Regions from separate parts of the Ruegeria sp. MALMAid1280 genome, predicted to be linked through region 4. Evidence: riboswitches for the same ligand, from Rfam matches in the RefSeq annotation. Region 4 holds a riboswitch; each other region holds the start of a gene.
What was found. Region 4 has a riboswitch for cobalamin ahead of ACOQFT_RS12090 (DUF1636 family protein). Riboswitches for the same ligand answer to the same signal wherever they lie in the genome.
Positions count from the first base shown of each region.

Region 1: linked by a shared signal. The riboswitch ahead of ACOQFT_RS10315 (DUF1636 family protein) and the one ahead of ACOQFT_RS12090 (DUF1636 family protein) in region 4 are both predicted to bind cobalamin.
Region 2: linked by a shared signal. The riboswitch ahead of ACOQFT_RS04545 (hypothetical protein) and the one ahead of ACOQFT_RS12090 (DUF1636 family protein) in region 4 are both predicted to bind cobalamin.
Region 3: linked by a shared signal. The riboswitch ahead of ACOQFT_RS05785 (CbtB domain-containing protein) and the one ahead of ACOQFT_RS12090 (DUF1636 family protein) in region 4 are both predicted to bind cobalamin.

Region 1 covers NZ_JBMIRT010000046.1:112,331-117,410, forward strand. The annotation lists gene ACOQFT_RS10290 (UbiD family decarboxylase) at 1-453, shown strand, start outside; gene ACOQFT_RS10295 (UbiX family flavin prenyltransferase) at 450-1,058, shown strand; gene ACOQFT_RS10300 (FecCD family ABC transporter permease) at 1,033-2,019, opposite strand; gene ACOQFT_RS10305 (ABC transporter substrate-binding protein) at 2,048-2,995, opposite strand; gene ACOQFT_RS10310 (ABC transporter ATP-binding protein) at 3,015-3,800, opposite strand; gene ACOQFT_RS10315 (DUF1636 family protein) at 3,797-4,153, opposite strand; cobalamin riboswitch at 4,256-4,453, opposite strand; gene ACOQFT_RS10320 (DUF3299 domain-containing protein) at 4,598-5,080, shown strand, end outside.
Region 2 covers NZ_JBMIRT010000037.1:128,770-133,849, reverse strand. The annotation lists gene ACOQFT_RS04550 (hypothetical protein) at 1-791, opposite strand, end outside; cobalamin riboswitch at 935-1,155, shown strand; gene ACOQFT_RS04545 (hypothetical protein) at 1,238-1,645, shown strand; gene ACOQFT_RS04540 (protein-tyrosine phosphatase family protein) at 1,647-2,150, opposite strand; gene ACOQFT_RS04535 (DNA polymerase III subunit gamma/tau) at 2,282-4,036, shown strand; gene ACOQFT_RS04530 (YbaB/EbfC family nucleoid-associated protein) at 4,265-4,609, shown strand; gene recR (recombination mediator RecR) at 4,674-5,080, shown strand, end outside.
Region 3 covers NZ_JBMIRT010000040.1:60,645-65,724, forward strand. The annotation lists gene ACOQFT_RS05775 (hypothetical protein) at 1-419, opposite strand, end outside; gene ACOQFT_RS05780 (CbtA family protein) at 484-1,182, opposite strand; gene ACOQFT_RS05785 (CbtB domain-containing protein) at 1,187-1,357, opposite strand; cobalamin riboswitch at 1,392-1,607, opposite strand; gene ACOQFT_RS05790 (DUF1636 family protein) at 1,789-2,124, opposite strand; gene ACOQFT_RS05795 (transglutaminase-like cysteine peptidase) at 3,270-3,893, opposite strand; gene ACOQFT_RS05800 (MerR family transcriptional regulator) at 4,242-4,658, opposite strand; gene ACOQFT_RS05805 (hypothetical protein) at 4,804-5,080, shown strand, end outside.
Region 4 covers NZ_JBMIRT010000049.1:64,440-69,519, reverse strand. The annotation lists gene ACOQFT_RS12100 (NAD(P)-dependent oxidoreductase) at 1-125, opposite strand, end outside; gene ACOQFT_RS12095 (LysR substrate-binding domain-containing protein) at 229-1,104, shown strand; cobalamin riboswitch at 1,177-1,385, shown strand; gene ACOQFT_RS12090 (DUF1636 family protein) at 1,480-1,860, shown strand; gene cobW (cobalamin biosynthesis protein CobW) at 1,857-2,912, shown strand; gene cobN (cobaltochelatase subunit CobN) at 2,916-5,080, shown strand, end outside.

The DNA.
Region 1 (5,080 bases), on a different contig from region 4:
CGCGCCCAGATCCCCGAGGTTCGTGATCTGTGGCTGCCGCCCGCCGCGTGTTCGTATCGCATGGCCGTTGTCAGCATCGACAAACGCTATCCCGGTCAGGCGCGCCGGGTGATGATGGCGCTGTGGGGGATGCTGCCGCAATTCAGCTATACCAAGATGATTGTGGTGGTGGATGACGATATCGACCCCGCGAACTGGGATGACATCGCCTGGGCACTTGCCACGCGCATGGACCCGGTGCGCGATGTGATGACGCTGGAGAACACGCCGATGGACTATCTGGACTTTGCGTCTCCGCAGCCGGGGCTGTCCGGGAAAATGGGCATCGACGCCACGACCAAGATCGAAAGCGAAACCAGCCGAGACTGGGGAACCGTGATGAAAACGGCAGACAAGGACGCGGAGTTTGCCGCCAATCTTGTTTCGCGCCTGATGGCCGGAGGGACGTCATGAGCCAACACCGTGTAATCCTGGGCGTAGCCGGAGCGTCGGGTGCCGCGCTCGGGCTGTCGGTGGCCCGGCAGTTGTCTGCTCTGGGCGTTGAGATCGATCTTGTCACCAGTGACGCAGCACAGCGCACGCTGCTTGAAGAATGTGGGGGCGATGCGTTTGACACCCTCAGGGGATTGGCCACCCGCCACCATTCCATCGACAATATCGGTGCCAGTATCGCGTCAGGGTCGGTTCCGGTATCCGGGATGATTGTTGCCCCCTGTTCGATGCGTTCCCTGGCGGCCATCGCGCATGGCCTGGATGACAACCTGCTGACCCGTGCCGCCAGTGTTCAACTCAAGGAACGCAGGCGTCTGGTCCTGCTGACCCGCGAGGCGCCGCTGACATTGGTGCATCTTCGGAACATGACGACCGTGACCGAGATGGGTGCGATTGTTCTGCCGCCGGTTCCGGCCTTCTATCTGAAACCGCAATGCGTGTCGGATATCGTCACCCAGATTGCAGGTCGCGCGATCGATCTGTTGGGGGTTTCTGCCCCGGTGGCAAGACAATGGGCCGAAGAGGGGGTGATGTCTGGCTCTAATGCCGTGCCCGCGCGGTTCTGAATAGCAGCAGAAACACAAACACCGAACCGATCGAGGTCGTCACGATCCCTACCGGCAATTCCTGTGGTGCCAGAAGCAACCTGCTGAGGATGTCCGAACCCGTCAGCAAGGCCGCGCCGACAATTGCGGCCGTGGGCAGAAGCCGGTTGTGCAGCGGTCCGGCGATACCGCGCGCGATATGCGGCACCATCAGGCCGACAAAGCCGATCACCCCCGCGACCGAGACAAAAACGGCGGTGGCAAGGGCCGCGGCAAAGAACATGCTGAACCGTAGCCCCTGAACGGGCACGCCCAACGTTGCGGCGGTCAGGTCTCCGGTCAGCAGCGCGTCCAGCCAGCGGCTGCGATAGAGCGAATAGGACAGGATCAGCAGCAACCCGGCGCAAACTAGGGGGAATGTCTCCCATCGCGCCAGACCCAGACCGCCCAGCATCCAGAAGATCACCGAATGCGCGGCGCGGCTGTCACCGGCGAAGATCAGGTAATTGGTGATGGCCGAGAACAGAAAGGAAACCGCCAGACCGGCCAGGATCAGCTTTTCCGGCGCGCTTGTCCGCAGCCCGTGCACCAGCGCCAGCACGATGCCCGAGGCCACGAGGCCGCCGCAAAACGCCGCCAGCGGCAGGGTCCAGAAGCCCAGAACATCGCCGGTCACGGTGATGACGAACACGGCTCCGGCGGCTGCGCCCGAGGACAGGCCAAACAGGAACGGGTCGGCCAGATCGTTGCGCGTCGTGGTTTGCAGAACCACGCCAACAATGCCCAGCCCGGCGCCAATGACGGCCGCGAACAGGGCGCGGGGCAGGCGCAGGTCGAACACGATCCGGTGCAGGGGGGACATGTCTCCGTCCGTCAGGCCGGTGCCCAGCAAGACGGCGTCAAACGCATCCCGCGCGGGGATGGGCGTGGTGCCGTAGACGGTCGAAATCAGCAAGAGGGCGGCCAGAATGACCGCCCCCAAGATTAGCTCAAGGCCCAATCGGCCCATATCAGTTGAGGCCCGGATGCATGGCTTGGGCCATTTTCGAGATCGCCTCGATATTTGCCGGTCCGGGGGTCAGTTCCTCGTAGCGCAGGCCGATCCAGCGCTCGTTCTTGACCGCGTCGATTTGCGACATCACCGGATGGTCCTGCAGGAACTTGAACGTATCCGCTGCGCCATTTCCGGTCTGGTAATCCAGCAGCACCAGGAATTCCGGGTTTGCGGCGGCAATGGCCTCCCACGAGGTGCGGCCCCAGCTGGTGTCCATGTCATGGGTGACGTTCTCGCCACCAGCCGCCGCGATCATCGCATCGGGGATGGCGAATTTGCCCGCAGTGAAGGGCGCATCCGCCGGGCCATCCAGCAGGAAGACACGCGGTTTCGGCAGATCGACAGTCTGCGCTTCGATCGCTGCCAGCTCTTCTTTCCAGCCGCCGACCAGTTCTTCGGCCTTGTCGTCAACATGCATGACCTTGCCCAGACGCAGCACGTCGTCGAACAACAGGTCCATGCTGGCTTCGGGGCGATCCTTGTCCAGATGCACGCAGCTTTCGGTCAGGATCATGGTCTTGATGCCAAAAGGCTCCAGCGTGTCTGGCGTCACGTCGCCGCCGGGTTTCATCCCGTAATACCAACCGGCAAAGAACAGGTCCGGCTCAACCGCGACGAGGTTTTCAACGGTCGGGTATTTCGGCGCAAGCTCGGGGATGTCGCCGCGCAGCGTGTCGAATTCGGGGCTGGTCTTGTACCAGCCGGTGATGCCGGTCAGGCCCACGATCTTGTCCTGAAGGCCCAGCGCAAAGGCCATGTCGGTCATGTTCATGTCGTGCACGACCAGCCGCTCGGGCTGAGTCTCGAAAACCAATGGCTCGCCGCAGTTATCAACGGTTACTTCACCTGCAGACGCGCCGCCTGCGAGGGCGGTGATCAGGGCCGCAGACCAGATGTGTTTCATTGGGGGGAGTTTCCTTGCTTTAGTTTGAAACGGGTGTTCTTCGGATATCCAGCGCCGGGATCACCCGGCCTTCGTGCTGGAAACACAGGTAGTCGACGCCGAACGTGTCGCGCACATGTGCGGGCGTCAGAACCTCGGCTACGGGGCCAAAGCTGGTCAGGCGGGTGGATTTCATCAGGGCCACATGGGTGGCGAATTCGGGGATCATGACCAGATCGTGCACGATCATGACCACGGTGATGCCCAGTTCGGCCACCAGCGACAGCATCCGACCCTTGGCGTCAGGGTCCAGATGATTGGTGGGCTCATCCAGAAACAAAAGCGACGGGTTCTGCGCCAGGGCGCGCGCAATATGTGCCCGCTGACGTTCGCCGCCGGACAGCAGCGCCATCCGCTTGCCGGCCAGAGCGCCCAGCCCGGTCAGGTCCAATATCCGGTCAAGCTCGGCCGCGTGGTCTTCGGCGGACCGGTCGGACCGGATCGGGATCTGACCCAGCGCAACATAGTCGCGCAGCAGGAGCCGACCGTCCGGAAACTCTTGCTGGCTGACCACGGCGATCATGCGCGCGCGCTCTGATGCGGGCATCTGTTTCAGGCTGCGCCCGTCGACCAGAACATCGCCCAGAACCATCTCGGCGGCGCCACTAAGAAGGTTCAGAAGTGTCGTTTTCCCGGCCCCGTTCGGCCCGGCAATGGCCAGGATCGCGCCTTTACCCAGTTCAAACGATGCACCCTGCAGCAGAATATCGCCGTTCAGCGCATAATATTCCAGGTCACGCGCGACCAGAAACGCGGGGTCTGTCATGAGTGTTCCTCTACGTTCAGCCGGGGCATCCGGGACAGGGTTTTGGTGAACAGCGGCTGCGGCCGGTCAGAGGCATTGGTCCAACCATCCGCGCTGTGGCGGTACTGCCGCGCAAACTCGGCCACTGCGGTGATGTCACGTTGGGTCCGGATATCACCGAACAGGTATTGGGCTTTGCCAACGGCCTGAAATCCAACGGTTGTCGGCCGTTCGCAGCCCGCCATGCACGCGACGGTTCGAACCGCGAAGTCCGCAGGCAGACTGCCCGCCAGCGCGTTGCGCAAAGCATCCGCATTCTCCGGTCCTTTGCAGGTCTCGCAGATCAGAATGAAGTGATCAGGTGTTTTCGACATTGCCCACTCCGCTCGTTTTCAAACGCGCAGAGAAGGTGCCAATCATAGGAACACGTGTCAGACGTGTCATCATAGCCTCCTTCCAGGACGCCCCGCCCCGGGTTGGTTGAACATATGATGGCAGGTCTCCTGACTTGCGGGTCGTTGCTTGGCCATCCTTCCCGACCCGGAGGCCAGTGGGTGTATGGCGTTGCTCACCGCTTACAGTTGCGGGGGCAGTCACGGAGTTGGCCAATCGACAGGGCCGCACCGTATTCCCTTTTCACCCCTTTTGGGGGAACCATCACCAGATTGACTGCCCGAGATGGCCCGGTGCGTCAATCATAAAGTTACATCCTCTACGTTTGTTTGCCGGTGCAGACCTGCAATGACAGCGGGTTCTGTAAAGAACGACATCTGCAAAAACCCACTGGAATGATCCCGGCAGGGCGATAGAGTCAGGTCATGCGATATTGGCTTCCCCTTGCGACGATTCTGGTGTTGGCCTCGTGCGGTCCGCCCGTGCTGGCGGCTCCGGGGGCTGCGCTGGACTGGTCCGATCTGCCGGACCCGTCGGTTCAGGTCTTCGACGACCCGTATCGCGACCTCAGCCCGGAACAGTTCGACGATGTGCTGTTTACCGTACGCCTGCGCAGCAGGCTGCATCAGGATGCGGGCAGCCCCGAAGAACGGCTGAAATGGCAGGAGCTTCTGTTCGAGACCGAGGACGCCCTGGCCGCCGATGGCATTGATATCGACTGGCTGCTGGACCAGCGGTATGTCGTGGCCCAGAACCGAGAGTGGGCCGGGACTGCAGGAAACCCCGAATTCGACGGTCAGACTGTGACGCTGGCAGGGTTCGCCATTCCCGCGCCGCCCGATGCGGACGGCAATGCCATAGTTTATCTGGTGCCCCGGCGCGGGATGTGCAGCCACATGCCGCCCCCG
Region 2 (5,080 bases), on a different contig from region 4:
GACAGGCCGAACTCGCCGGGTGACAGCAGGTGGCGGCGGGCATGCGGCCCGTACAGATCGGCCAACCGCCACACCGCGTTCGGCGGCACCACATCGTCATCCTCGAAGGTGAACAGATCCACAGGCGTCTCCGACTGCGCCCAACACGCCTCGGGCAGAGTGATCCCGATCTCGGGCAGGTAGTTGCGCGGCGCGGTGCACCACCGCCGCCACTGCCAATAGACGCTTGCGGGCAGATCGGCCCCGAATCCCAGCGCCTTGCCCGGAAGATAGCCCAGAGCTTTCACCGCCAGCGGCGCATGGCCGTACCAGAACAGCAATGCCAGCGCCCGGTAGGGCCAGGGGTGATCCGATACCGTCACCGGGCCGGAACAGACGCAGATCATGCGGTCGATCTGATCGATATCGGGTTGTATTGGCCCCAGCATCCCGCCGACGGAATGCCCGATGCTCCACTGCTGCGCATCAGGGAACCTGCGTCGCATTTCAGCCCGGGCAGCTGGCATATCGATCAGAGCCCAATCGGCCATCTTGACCCGCGATGCCTTCAACGACCCATTCAGCGAATGGCCGAAATCACTGTAATCATAAGTCAGACAGGCCATCCCCTGCGCCTCAGCCAGCCAGCGGGCAAAGTGCTGATAGTAATCCCTCGGTACGCCCGTTGCGCCGTGAATGACCACCGCCACCCGAGGCGCCGACGCCGGCAGATACAGGCGTGCCGACAAGGTGCCTGCCCCGGACGGAAACCGGAAATCCGCGGTCGATACGGTCTGTGTTGCGTCCAGCATGGTGCGGCCTCCGGGATTTTTGAACCGATTGGTTCACTTCCTTCAGTCCGCCGTGTTTCCCGCCACAAGTCAACAGTGGCCAAACATGACCACACGTCCACCAGGCCGCGCAAATTGCCCGCTTGACTCGGGTCGCCCGCACCCGTTAGCGATGGCTTGATGGTTCTCGTCCCCGGTACCGGGGCGGGATGAAAAGGGAACACGGTGCGGTTCTGCCCGGTGATGCCGGAACGAACCAAGGCCGCGACTGCCCCCGCAACTGTAAGCGGTGAGCAATGCCGAAACACCACTGGCCGAAAGGCTGGGAAGGTCGGCAAAGCGATGACCCGCAAGTCAGGAGACCTGCCATCGAATCAAAACCGAAACTCGGGCGGGGTGTCCGGGCAGGTCGTCAGCACGCTGTCACACCTGAACTACGCCCCCGTCCTGCGCGCGGAGGGCGCATCATGATCTGGAAGACGAAGACACATCAATTCACCGCAACCGTGTGCCAGAAAACCGGCAAAACCTGTCCCGCTCTGGCACAGATGGCGCGCGCGGTCGTGCAGGCGATGGAGACCGCCGCACCTGCGACCACCCCGGATTTCGAATTCGAAGGCAGTAGCGAACTGGCCCATTGCGCTCAGGGCTGTTTCGCACGGTTTCGCGCGCAGGCAGATCAGGTTCGCGTGTTTTGCGGCGCCGATGCCGACACCCCGATCGAAACGCTGGACGACTATGCGGATATGATGTTCGGCCTTGAATTCACCACGCGCCCGGCCAAGCTGCTGCCGACACCGCCCTGCGCGATGCTCGAAGCCTCGGTCATTGCGCAAAACCCGATTGCGCAGCCGGAACGACGCGCGGCGCTCTGATCTAACTGTCCGGTCGGGCGCGGGCTGCCTGTGCGGCCCAGTCCAGCTGGCCGTCGGTCTCGACGGCACAGGGCCGCACGGCGCGCAGGCGTTTCAGCGCTGCCTCGGGGCGTTCGCCATGTTCGATCATAAGGCGCAAGGCGACCATCCCGGACCGGCCACAGCCGCCCCGGCAATGTACCAGCACGCGGCCAGCACGGGCCAAAGCCTGTGCCGCTGCCGCGCTGACTTCGGGCCATGCCGCCTGAACCTCCGGCGGTGGCGCGCCAAAATCCGCAACCGGCAGATGCGCCCAGCCGATTGCAGCGGCGCGAAGATCATCACCGAAAGCGGCGGCACCCTCGTGCAACATCTCGCACTCGGTGGTCATGGAAATCACCAGATCAGGCTGCCAATCGCGAATTACGCAAATATCCTGCAGATAGTTTCCGGCGCGCCCCGGCAGTGGCGACAGGGCAACCGTACCGTTCCCCACCCGCACGGGATGAATTGCAAACAGTCTCACCAGATGGCCCTCCTACCTATGCGTCTACGGTACATAAACTGCGACGCAAACGGAAATTCGCCAAGCGGGATGTGGACGCGGGCGGCGGGGGTCTCTACGCTGCATCGGAACCCGAATCCGACAGAGCAGACATGAACGACACGCCAAGCCCCGCCTATCAGGTTCTTGCCCGGAAATACCGCCCCGAAACCTTTGCCGACCTCGTCGGTCAGGACGCCATGGTGCGGACGTTGAAAAACGCGTTCGAGGCCGACAGAATCGCGCAGGCTTTCATCATGACCGGTATCCGCGGCACCGGCAAAACCACTACGGCGCGGATCATCGCCAAGGGCATGAACTGCATCGGCCCCGATGGCGAAGGCAAGCCGACCACCGAACCCTGCGGTCAGTGCGAGCATTGCGTGGCCATCATGGAGGGCCGCCACGTCGACGTGATGGAGATGGACGCCGCCAGCCGCACCGGTGTCAACGATATTCGCGAGATCATCGACAGCGTCCGCTATCGCGCGGCCTCTGCCCGCTATAAGATTTACATCATCGACGAGGTTCATATGCTGTCGACCAGTGCGTTCAACGCGCTGCTCAAAACGCTTGAGGAACCTCCCGAGCATGTAAAGTTCATCTTCGCCACGACCGAAATTCGCAAAGTGCCGGTGACGGTTCTGTCACGCTGCCAGCGGTTCGACCTGCGCCGGATCGAGCCCGAGGACATGATCGGCCTGCTCAGCAAGATTGCGGCGGCCGAGGACGCCCAGATCGCCGATGACGCGCTGGCTTTGATCACCCGTGCGGCGGAAGGGTCGGCACGGGATGCGACGTCTCTGCTGGATCAGGCAATCTCGCACGGGGCTGGCGAGACCAGTGCCGATCAGGTGCGTGCGATGCTGGGTCTGGCCGATCGCGGACGAGTGCTGGACCTGATGGACATGATCCTGCGCGGGGACGCGGCGGGCGCCCTGACCGAACTGAGCGCGCAATATGCCGAGGGTGCCGACCCGCTGGCCGTGCTGCGCGATCTTGCCGAGATCACCCATTGGGTCTCGGTCGTGAAAATCACCCCGAATGCGGCCGAAGACCCGACCGTATCACCGGATGAACGTGCCCGTGGTGTGCAAATGGCCGAAGCCCTGCCGATGCGGGTGCTGACCCGGATGTGGCAGATGTTGCTGAAAGCGCTGGAAGAGGTTTCGGCAGCTCCCAATGCGATGATGGCCGCCGAGATGGCGGTGATCCGCCTGACCCATGTGGCCGACCTGCCCAGCCCGGAAGAACTGATCAAACGGCTGCAGGACGCGCCGCCGCCCCCGCCGAACGGAGGCCCCGGCGGTGGTATGGCCGTACCGTCCCACGCCCCTGCTCAGCCTGCACCCCCCACATACACCTCGACCGCAACCGGCGGCCCGGCCGGAGCGCCAACCGCCGCGCTGGCACAGGACATTCAGGCGGCCCTTGCGCGGTATCCCAGCTTTGACCATGTCGTCGAACTGATCCGAACAAACCGCGACGTGAAACTGCTGGTCGAAGTTGAAAACGGCGTGCGCCTTGTGTCCTATTCGCCCGGTCGGATCGAGTTTACACCAACGGACAACGCGCCAACGGATCTGGCCCAAAGACTCGGCACAGCGCTGCAACGATGGACCGGAAACCGCTGGGCGGTGTCAATCGTCGCCGACGGAGATGCCGCGACCATCGCCGAGATTCGCGACGCGGCAGACCTGGCCCTGAAAGCGCAGGCCGAGCAGCACCCTCTGGTTCAGGCCGTGCTCATGCAATTCCCGAAAGCGCGCATCAAGCGGATCGAAACACCGGAAGAACGCGCCGCAAAGGTCGAAACCGAAGCCCTGCCTGAGGTCGAAGACGAATGGGACCCGTTCGAGGAGGACTAACGCAAACCTTCCCGGAATTTCTCCCGCGCCCGCCACGGACCATCGGCTGACGCCGATATCCCTGAGCGGCCTTGGGCCCGGCAGCGCGGGCTTTGCCCGCGCTGCCGGGCCCAACGGGAGGAAAGGTCTTGTCAAAGACCTTGACGACAGGCGGGAGCATCCTCGGCCCTTGTGCCGCGCGGTTGGCATCCGTATTTAGGCGGCAAACCGATACACAGGAGAAAAACAATGCTCAAAGGACTCGGCGGTCTGGGCGACATGGCCAAGATGATGAAATCCGCGCAGGATTTGCAGACCAAGATGACCGAAATGCAGGAAGAGCTGAACAACCTTATGGTTGTGGGCGAATCCGGTGCTGGCCTCGTCAAGGCAACCGCCACCGCCAAAGGTGAACTCAAAGGTCTGGATATCGACCCGTCGATCTTCAACGGCGACGACAAGGAAGTGGTCGAGGACCTGATCCTCGCCGCTATCAAGGACGCGCAGACCAAGGCGGCCGAACGCTCGCAGGCCGAGATGGCAAAACTGACCGAAAGCATGGGCCTGCCCGCAGACATCAAGCTGCCGTTCTGATAGACACTCCTGACGGAATACCGGCCGGGCGCCCCTGCCCGGCCCTTTTGCAGGAGCATCCCCGGTGAGTTCGAACAGCGATATCGACAACCTGATCGACCTGATGGCCAAGCTGCCGGGCCTCGGCCCGCGCTCGGCCCGCCGCGCGGTACTGCACCTGATCCGCAAACGCGCCCTGCTGCTGACGCCGCTATCGGACGCCATGCAGCAGGTGGCCGTCACCGCCCGCGAATGCCTGAACTGCGGCAATGTCGGCACCACGGATATCTGCGACATCTGCGATTCCGAAGCCCGCGCGACCGGAGAGCTGTGCGTGGTCGAGGACGTCGCCGACCTCTGGGCGATGGAGCGCGCCGGGGTCTTCAAAGGACGCTATCACGTTCTGGGCGGCACACTGTCCGCACTGGACGGTGTCGGCCCGGACGAGTTGCGCATTCCCCGTCTGAAAGACCGAGTGATGGCCGAGGGGAT
Region 3 (5,080 bases), on a different contig from region 4:
TTGAGAGAAACTTTTACTTCAACATCGCCATCGGGGAGCGACGGAAGGTGTAACCAATTGGCATAAAGGCGGCCCAGCTTTTCGCCGTTGATATAAACATGCGCGTGACCTTCGCCTGGAACGTCAGCCGTGGAGGCATTTTCCGGAGCAAAGCGAAAGTTCTGCGGTGTCACACGCAGATTCCAGCCCGCCATAGGATCCTTAATCATCTGGATCGCCACACTGGGGGCGTCGCTGTCGGCAGGCAGATTAGTGGCAGCGGAGTGGTCGTGCGCTGCCATCTCCATGTTGCCGCCATGTTGGGCCGGGTCAGTATGGTCATGGCTCTCAAAGGTGCTACCGCTGCTGGCGGCAATCACAAAGCCAGCACCGCCGCCAAAGACAAGTCCGATGGCAAAGAGAGCAAGAGAACGGGACATCTTGTCATCCTCAATAAAAAAACCCCGCCGGTGTAACCAGCGGGGTAGCAATGGAGGAGCGCGATCAGACTGCAGCGCCTGCGCGCTTGCCTTCTGTCTGCCAGAAGTAGCCGGTGAAACTGCCTAAGAGTGCCCAGGCGGCCATGCCGATGCCGAAGGCCCGGGCAGCAAAAAGCGCCCCGATCTCGGTCGGAACCGGCCCAGAGAAACTCTCAGGCTCAGGGGCCCCGATAATATGCGGTACCATTAGCAGCACGGCCGCAATCAGGTAGCTTACCAGGTTACCTCCAAAGGCAATCAGCCACATGGCTACGCCGGCTGCGGCAACGGTGACCGTCCACCAGATCTGACGCACTCCCACATCTGCTGCCGCTACGCCGGGAACTTCTGGAGCCAGTGACAAGCCAGGAGCAAAGTGGAAGGCGACAAAGCCCGCAAGACCCCAAAGCAGGCCGGTGCGGCCGTTGATCTCATGCCCCTGACGTTCGGCTACTGACATCAGCGCCGCCAGGACTAGCGCATAGCCGGTATAGGTAAGCATGGTGAAGATAATGCTGAGACCATCGCGCATCGGCTCGGCGAACATGCCGGGCAGGTCGGGATGCGCAGTTACGGGATCAGCGCCAAAATGCACCAGGTCGCCGCCCTCATAGAGCTCGGCGTGAAGTAGCACTGGCTGCACGAAATACAACTGCAGAAGGGCGGCAATCAGCCCCGCTGCAGCACCAGCGAACAAGCCGCTGGTCAGAATACGACTGAACATTGTTTTAGTGGCAGGGGAAGCCAGTTGCGTGGCGCACATCATGAGCCGCGTCATGCAGGCCAGAAGCCTGAACATGGCCAGTCACGGTAATGATCCCTAGACCCAGAACCACGGCGAATACTGCAGGCAGAAAGGATGCGCCAGCGGCGGATGCCTTGATCGTTTTTGTCGTCATTTTAATCCTCCTCGCCGTCACACCCGACGGCATATGTTGTGTCCATCCTACGGCCGGTCTCCTGACTCGCAGGTCACAGCAGACTTCCCCCTTCCCAGCGCCATTACGCCAGTGGTATTGGAAGGCCGCTCGCCGCTCACAGTCGCGGGGGCGGTCAAGGCTTCAGTGCGGTAGTTTGGTGCACCGTCCTCATTCCCGTTTCAGTCCCAGTGCGTAGGCACCTTTGGACACCGTAGAAGCCTTTATTGTTCCATAGTGCTTTGTTCCGTCAAGTACGAAAGCGACATCATAGTATTCTGCAGCGGTCAATCTTAGGTAATGGCAGGCTTGGTTTAGATTTTAGCCGTTCAGTGCAGAAGGCTAAGTCGAAAAACACAAACTGTAAGCTGAAAACTCGACACCGGAGCTTTGGTCGGCAAGTTGCATGTTGGCTATCTTTTTTGTGCCGGTATACGTGCAATCGCCTTGAAACGTAGCTTACCTAGCTTCCTGGCGTCAGCGAAGTCGCCGTCAGTACTGTCCTCATACATCCGCATGAAGATCATTATGTCCGGAAGATCGACAACCGTAACCTCACCGAAAAGATAGGCGGTCTTGCCGCTTTGTCGCACCGCCAACGTCTGTGGTCGGTGACAACCGGACATGCAATCCACTTGCTGCAACTCGGCTTGCACCCCCGATGCCTCCAGCGTTGCGGCTAATTGATCATAAAGGGTGGAATCCGCGTCGCGGCAGGTTCTGCAAAGCGTGAGGTTAGGTAGGCACATGCGTCAGGCTGATCCTTGATCGAGAACTTCCATCTGAGATTTCATATTTGCTGGTCGGTTGTTAGCTCAGTTTCAATACGTGTTTTGACTCTAAGTCTGGAAAAGAGTCCATACTCAGGCAGGAAGGACACATGAGCCCTAGCCCTCGAAAACTTTGCAAATACACCGAGTGCGAGACGGGGATTTGGCAGGGCGAAGAAGCAACCATCAGACGAAGAAATTTTTAAGTTTCTACGTGAGACTGAGCTGAAGCAGGTGGTAGGCGATGAAGTGGAAACAGCTCACGCGAAACATCTTTGTTCTTCAATAATCTGAAACAGCATTGCCTCCGGGATCGGCTCGCCATGACACGCCTATTTTCAGGTCCGCGCGCACCGCGCCTCCCAAGGCGAATTCCGAGACGCGACAGGTTCTTGTTGCGCGTAACTAGGTTCGTTCTATCGTCAATTACAGTCTAGATCCGGGACATATAGCGGGGTTCGTGCTTGATGGTTACCTTTCGGTTACCACGACCGATCATGGGACTGAATGCGTAGCGACAACCGACGACATTCAAAAGGAAGTACGCTGATGCGAAACGCCTCGGCATTAACAACTTTTCTGTCTGCGTCACTACAACCGAGGATCGCCCATGCCGCCATCGGTTCTCGCCGCAACCCGGTGTGATGGGTGTTGTGATAACGGCATATCTCCGGGTGCAGCCAGTCTTCGAACTCCTCCAATGTCATCGACGCAGTGCCGGAGCCGTCGCATTTCCCCTTATCCTTGGGGGATAATTGCGTTCTTCCCTAAAGTAGATGAACGGCCTCCATGGTCGTCCTAATCAGGCGTTCGATATCTTCGCCGTAACGCGCTCGACCCGGTGGCCTTTACTTGACGGAGATACTCCAATCTGAGCGGGTCAAATGGAAGGTTTCGCTGCGGAAACGCGCCCATTGTCTACGTGTATGGCTTGCGGAATCCCAGCAGTAGGCCAATACGACACCTCCGAGATATCTGGCGCGCGGATCGAATTCGTTCACACGCAATGGTGCAAACACAAGCAGATGGACGAGTCGGACTGAGCATCGAAACTCAACTATGCGCCCAGAACAATGCAGGTCGTGACATCAATTGCGAGAGGCAACCAATGTCTACCCAATGGTTTAGCCGCTAGAAACCTGTACCCAACGATCAGGGTGAATCGGGTCCTGTATTCGTAGGAAAAGATACCTTGTTTCCTTCCACGTTTTGATCCTGTTGGTAACATTGTCCAGAACCAAATCGCCTTCACTCGAGCGATAGACTAGAACAGCATGGCCATTGCGATTGGTGTCCAAGACGGTCGCGATTAGTAGCTTCGTAGGATCCACACCGTTCTGCACAAGTTCAAACTTCTTTTGCAAAGCGAAGTCTTCGCAATCTCCTGACCCTTGCGTCGGCAGTGTCCAGTATTCCTTTGTCCCGTATTGGCTTTGATCCGAAACGGCACGGATTCTCCGATTGACGCGCGTGTTGATCGTTTTAACGATCTGATTTTCTTGTGCCACGGACAGACCAGAACTACGAGCGCTCGCGCACGCCCAAGAGTAATCTTTGCATAGTGTTTTGGCACCGGATGGCGCTTCAATCTTTCTGTCAAGACCGATCGAGGGAAGCTCAGAGGCTTGTAATGTAGCGGCAGACACAAAAAAGCTGCATATAAAACAGATCATTGGGAGATAACCCAGCAGGTTTTTCGATAACATTCTCTGAACTAACGTGGGATTTGTCATATCTGCCTTCTCCATGCTCGTTCCTCGAAGGTATCCAAACTTCCGGGGCCAATGTATTTTATTCCAAGCCTTCATGTGCCTTGAGGCATTGCAACAGCTTCTTAGCCTCTAGGGGTAAAGCGGCAAAAATTTGCAGATTCTTTGGTATTTCTTCCTTAGTTGACAGCATCAGAGCATCCACGCCATCACCAGTCCGGCATAGCTAACAGCGCGAACTAGAGGGTAAGCTGATCGCAATTCTCTCATTCAACAAAAATACAACACAGATCGGCCGTCATCGCTTAAGGTTACGAAATACTGGGACAATGAAGCCGCTCCTCCCCAAACTGAGACAGGCAGTTTCGGTTTTTCCGGGCGCTGCAATTAGTGACCGCTAATGACATCTTTGACGACAGGCTCGTTGAGCAACGCCGTTAGCAGGGGGCATGCTGCTCCTTCAGTACAGGTCTGCACAAGTTCTACCAATGCTTGCTCCAGCCGTTGGAGAGCGGCGATCTTTGACCTGACCTTGTCGAGATGTTTTGTTGCGACGTCTTCGGCGTCACGACAGGCTTGCTCCGGCGCTTTGGACAATTCGCGAAGTGCGCATGCATCCTGAATAGTGAAGCCTAGATCGCGGCAGCGTTTGATGAATCTGAGCTCGGATATTTCCCGTTCCGTGTAAGCGCGGCGCCCCGAGGCGGTTCGACCGGCTTTCTCGACTATGCCTTCCCGTTCGTAGTAGCGGATCGTTTCGACCGACAGGCCGGTCAATCTCGCCGCTTCGCCAATCGCAATCATGTGATGACCTTTCCCTTGAACCTGTAGCCACTACAGGATGCATGTTGTCGGTCATGATGTCGAATTTCACAAATCGCACGAAGCAAAAATCGAGGAAGCCGAACCGGCTTCCGCTCAAGATCGTCAAAGTCGGAGAAAGCTGACCATGAGCAAATTTGTAGGGGCGAGTTTTCTTGGATCGTTTACCGCATTTGGCGTTGCGACCTGCTGCATCTTGCCGATGGCCTTGATTTTACTTGGCTTGGGAGGGAGCTGGCTGGCCGTATTTGGCAAGATCGCCGCCGCAAGTTATTACGTGCTCGGCGGTTCGACGGCCCTGCTGTTTCTCTCTGGCATCGTCGCGTACCGCCATGGTTCACTCGACCGCCTCAAATGGTGGCTGACAGGTAGTTTTGCGTTGACAACCATCGCTTGGGTTATCG
Region 4 (5,080 bases):
TGGGCCACGAATTCGGCCACCAGATCGGGATTGAGGTCATGGACCGTCAGATCAATTCCGTTTCGCAGCAGCGAGCCCGATAGTTTGCCGCCGACATTTCCCAGACCGATAAATCCGACTTTCATTTCACCCTCCCGAAGGTCGCTGTTTGCGCCAAGTATCCCTGTTGCTTGCCTACAGTGAAAATGAATAATAACACGCATTATGGGCAAAATTTTTTGGTGATAGATGGACCGCCTTCCTAATCCCGCTTGGCTACGCAGTTTCGAATCCGCTGCGCGTCATCTGAATTTCACCACCACCGCGCGAGAACTTGGCCTGACGCAGACGGCGGTTTCGTTGCACATTCGGTCCCTCGAGGCCGAGTTGGGGCAAAAACTGTTCACCCGGAATGCGCGGCGGCTGGAACTGACTGAGTTGGGACAATCCTATTCGCTGACGGTGCGGCGGGCGTTGACCGATATCGCGCTGTCCACCAACAGCTTGTTTGGCCCGGCCTCACGGCAGACCCTGACCATCCGTGCGGCCATATCCGCCGCCACCTATTGGATAGCCGCCGAACTGCCGGACTTCTCCACCCGGCATCCGGATATTCCGGTCCGTCTGGTCTCGCACATCTGGAACGACAGCGGGACGCCCGGCGATGTGGATGTGGAAATCCGGCTGGGGTATGGCGACTGGCCGGGGGTGCGGTCCGAGAAGCTTACCGATGAAAAGCTGGTCCCGGTCTGCCGGGCCGGGCACGGTTCGCCGAAACTGAATAACGGGCCACTGATTCACATCCTTGGGTACGAGGACAACTGGGCGCAGTATTTTCAAGCCATCGGCACTGCGCCACCCGGCCAACCGTCTCGATATTCGGTGGATACGACGGTGGCGGCGCTGCAACTTGTGATGGCCGGTGCGGGATATGCAACGATCCTGGAACGGTTCGCCAGAAACGCGATCCGCCAGGGTGCACCGATTGCGATTGCGGGTCCGGCGATTCCCTTTGCCCAGTCGCATTATCTGGTCAGCGCCCAACGGGCTGCCCGGCCCACAGCGGCGGCGGGTTTGTTCTGCGCGTGGTTGCGGGATCGGCTGGCAGCAGATGCCGCGGATTGACACAAGCTGGTCGCTTTTTCGTCCCAAGGGTTTCCCACCTCGGTCTGGCGCTTGACAAGGCCCCTGCCCGTGCCGCATGTCGCTTGCGTTGGTGTCCATCCCCGGATGGATGAAAAGGGAATGCGTCAGCGGTCATCCGTCAAACGCAGCCGCCCCCGCGACCGTGACCGGAGAGGGTGCCCACAGCCACTGGCCCAAAAGGCCGGGAAGGCGGGACATCCGACAGAGGCCCGCCTCTGACATCCTCAAGCCGGGAGACCTGCCAGCACCCGAAGATGAAACCGGGCGGGGTGTTCCGGTGTCGGGTCCATGTCGCAACACGTGGCCCGCATGAAACCCCGTCCCCCGCAATGAGGATTTGGGGGGATGAGAGACATGACCGAGACCGCACCCGTCGAGCTGCTGGTCTGTACCACGTGCCGCCGCGGCCTGCCCGTCGAGGACGACGCGCAACGGCCCGGCACCTTGCTTCACAAAGCGCTGGAACAGGCGGATCTGCCCGAGGGCATCACTCTGAAAGCCGTGGAATGCCTGTCAAACTGTGATGAAGGCTGTTCCATCGTGCTGCGCGGTGGGCCGGATCGCTGGACCTTTGTTTACGAACACCTCAACGAAAACGACCATGTCGAAACCATCGTCGAAGGTGCCACTAAGTATCTCGCCACCGAAGACGGTTTGGTCAAATGGCGCGAGCGCCCCGAACATTTCCGCAAAAACTGTGCGGCCCGCATTCCCCCGATTGGAGCCCTGAAATGAGCAATCTCGAGAAACTCCCCGTCACTGTGATCACCGGCTTTCTGGGTTCGGGCAAGACCACTCTGGTCAAGCACCTGATGCAAAACCCGCAAGGCAAGCGTCTGGCCGTAGTGGTCAACGAATTTGGCGATGTGGGCGTAGACGGCGACATCCTGAAATCCTGCGCCATCCCGGGTTGCCCGGCGGAAAACATCATGGAGCTGGCGAACGGCTGCATCTGCTGCACCGTGGCCGATGATTTCATTCCGACCATCGAAGCACTGATGGCGCTGGAACCGCGCCCCGATCACATCCTGATCGAAACCTCCGGCCTCGCCCTGCCCAAGCCGCTGCTGAAAGCGTTCGACTGGCCCGATATCCGCTCGAAAATCACCGTGGATGGCGTGATCGCACTGGCCGATGCCGAGGCCGTCGCCGCAGGTCGTTTCGCCCCGAATGTCGAGGCTGTGGACGCCCAGCGCCTGGCCGATGACTCGATCGATCACGAAACACCCCTTTCTGAGGTGTTCGAGGATCAGATCTCGTGCGCCGACATCATCCTGCTGACCAAGCCCGATCTGGCCGGTCCCGAGGGTGTGGCCAAGGCCAAAGAGATCATCGCCGCCGAAGCCCCGCGCCCCCTGCCCGTCGTCGAAGTGGCCGAAGGCGCCGTGGACGTGCGCGTCGTTCTGGGCCTGGAAGCTGCAGCCGAGGATGACATGGATGCGCGCCCCTCGCATCACGACGGCCACCACGATCACGAGCATGACGATTTCGAAAGCATCATCGTCGAACTGCCGGAACAGACCGATCCCGCTGATCTGGTCGCCAAGATCGAACGACTGGCCAATGAGCTGAACATCCTGCGCGTCAAAGGCTATGCCGCTGTTCAGGGAAAACCGATGCGTTTGCTGGTGCAGGCTGTTGGCGCCCGTGTCCGTCACCAATACGACCGCCCGTGGGAACCGGGTGAAGAGCGCCGCTCGCGTCTGGTGGTCATCGCCGAACACGACGACATCAAGGAAACCGCGATCCGCGACATCCTTGTTGGTGTGACCGAGGCCGCCGAGTAAGCCATGCACGTCGTCTTCCGCGAAAGCCACGGGTTAGAAGAAACCGAGACCCCAACCGATCTGGGCCAGAGCCCGGCGGATCTGGTGGTGCTGTCTTTTTCCGACAGCGACCTTGGCGCTTTCGCGGCAGGCTGGCATCGCGGTGGCGGTGTCGAGGGGCGGATGCCGACGATGCGGCTGGCCAACCTGACGGCGCTGAAACATCCTCTGTCCGTCGACACCTATGTCGAGCAGACGCTGGCGGGCGCCAAAGGCATTCTGATCCGCCTGATTGGCGGCGTGCCTTACTGGTCTTACGGGTTGCAGCAGGTTCTGGCACTGGCGCAGGCGAAGGGCATTGCGCTGGCCGTCCTGCCTGCGGATGGGCGCGAGGACACGCGGCTGGATGACTACTCCACCCTGCCCGTTTCGACCCTGCGTCGACTGGCGCATCTGTGCGACACCGGCGGAGAGGTTGCGGCACAGGCGGCACTGGCGCAGATGGCGCTGGCAGCGGGTCTCTATGCCGGTCCGGTGATGGGGGCGAAGACCCTGCCGGATTGCGGCGCATGGTGCCCGGATCGTGGCGTGATCCCGGCAGACGCAGCGTTCAGCGGTAAAGGCAAACGAATTCTCGTCACTTTCTACCGCGCCTATCTGACCTCGGCCGACACCGCTCCGGTCGCCACCCTGATCCGCAGCTTGCGGGACCGTGGGCTGGACGCGGTCGGGCTTTTCGCGCCCTCGTTGAAAGCCCCGGCAGCCGCCGAGTGGCTGCGTGAACAAGTCGTGGCGCTGAATCCGTCGGCGATTATCAACGCCACCTCTTTCTCGGGCAGGGGCGCGTCAGGCACATCGCCTTTGGACGCGGCGAATGTGCCGGTGTTTCAGGTCGCGTTGGCCACCTCGCGCCGCAAAGTCTGGGCCGAGGCGGAACGGGGCCTGTCGCCTGCCGACCTTGCCATGCATGTGGTATTGCCCGAGGTGGACGGCCGGATTTCAGCAGGCATTGCCTCGTTCAAGGAACCCGGCACGCGCGACCCGCATCTGGAATATTCTCGTTTCGCCCACAGGGCCGAACCGGATCGGATCGAGGCCATCATCGACCGGGTCAGCGGCTGGCTGAACCTGAACGACAAGCCCAGGTCAGAGCAGGTACCCGCACTGGTGCTGTCCACCTACCCCGGCAAGGATTGGCAGATGGCCCATGCGGTTGGCCTCGACGCGTTGGCCTCGGCCGAGGCAATGCTGTCTGATCTTCAGGGCGAAGGTTATGACACTACGCCTGCGGAACCGATTGCCCGGACCCTGTTGGACGCCCGCATTTCTTGGTCACTGGAAGACTATCGCGCCGCGTTGACGGACCTGCCGGAACAACTGCGTGCGGACCTGCAAACAGTGTGGGCCGCCCCTGAAGGCGACCCGGCCTTCGCGGATGGCGCGTTCCACTTTACCGCCCTGCGCCGTGGCAAGGCACTGATTGCGCTGCAACCGGAGCGCGGCACGCCCGAACTGCGCGATGACGATTATCACGACCTGTCACGCACTCCGCGCCACGGCTATGTGGCCTTCTATCTCTGGCTTCGCAAAGGATTGGGCGCGGATGCTCTGATCCATATCGGTGCGCATGGAACACTGGAATGGCTTCCGGGCAAATCGGTCGCCTTGTCCGCCGATTGCTGGCCCGAGGCGCTGGTCCGCGATCTGCCGGTGATCTACCCCTTTATCGTCAACGACCCCGGCGAGGCCGCACAGGCGAAACGCCGAATCGGCGCGGTCACGCTGGGCCATATCCCGCCTGCGCTGAAGGAAAGCGGCACGCCGGATCGTATGGTGCGACTGGAATCGCTGCTGGACGAGTTCTCGAATGCCGACGGGCTGGACCCCAAGCGCCGCGACCGCCTGCAGGAAGATATCCGCGACGAGGCGCAGGCGATCGGACTGGAAAGCGATCTGGGTCTGGATCAGGCCACCTGTACCGCCGAGGCGATCACCCGCATCGACCGCTTTGTCTGCGACATCAAGGAAAGCCAGTTTGGCGACGGCCTGCACATCTTTGGCCGGGTGCCGGACGTGACCGGCAATTTCGACCCCGCACCCTCGGCCCATGCCGAACGCCGCGCCCTGATCGATGCGCTGGCCGGTAAAAGGATCGAGGCCGGTCCGTCCGGCTCCCCCTATCGTGGCCG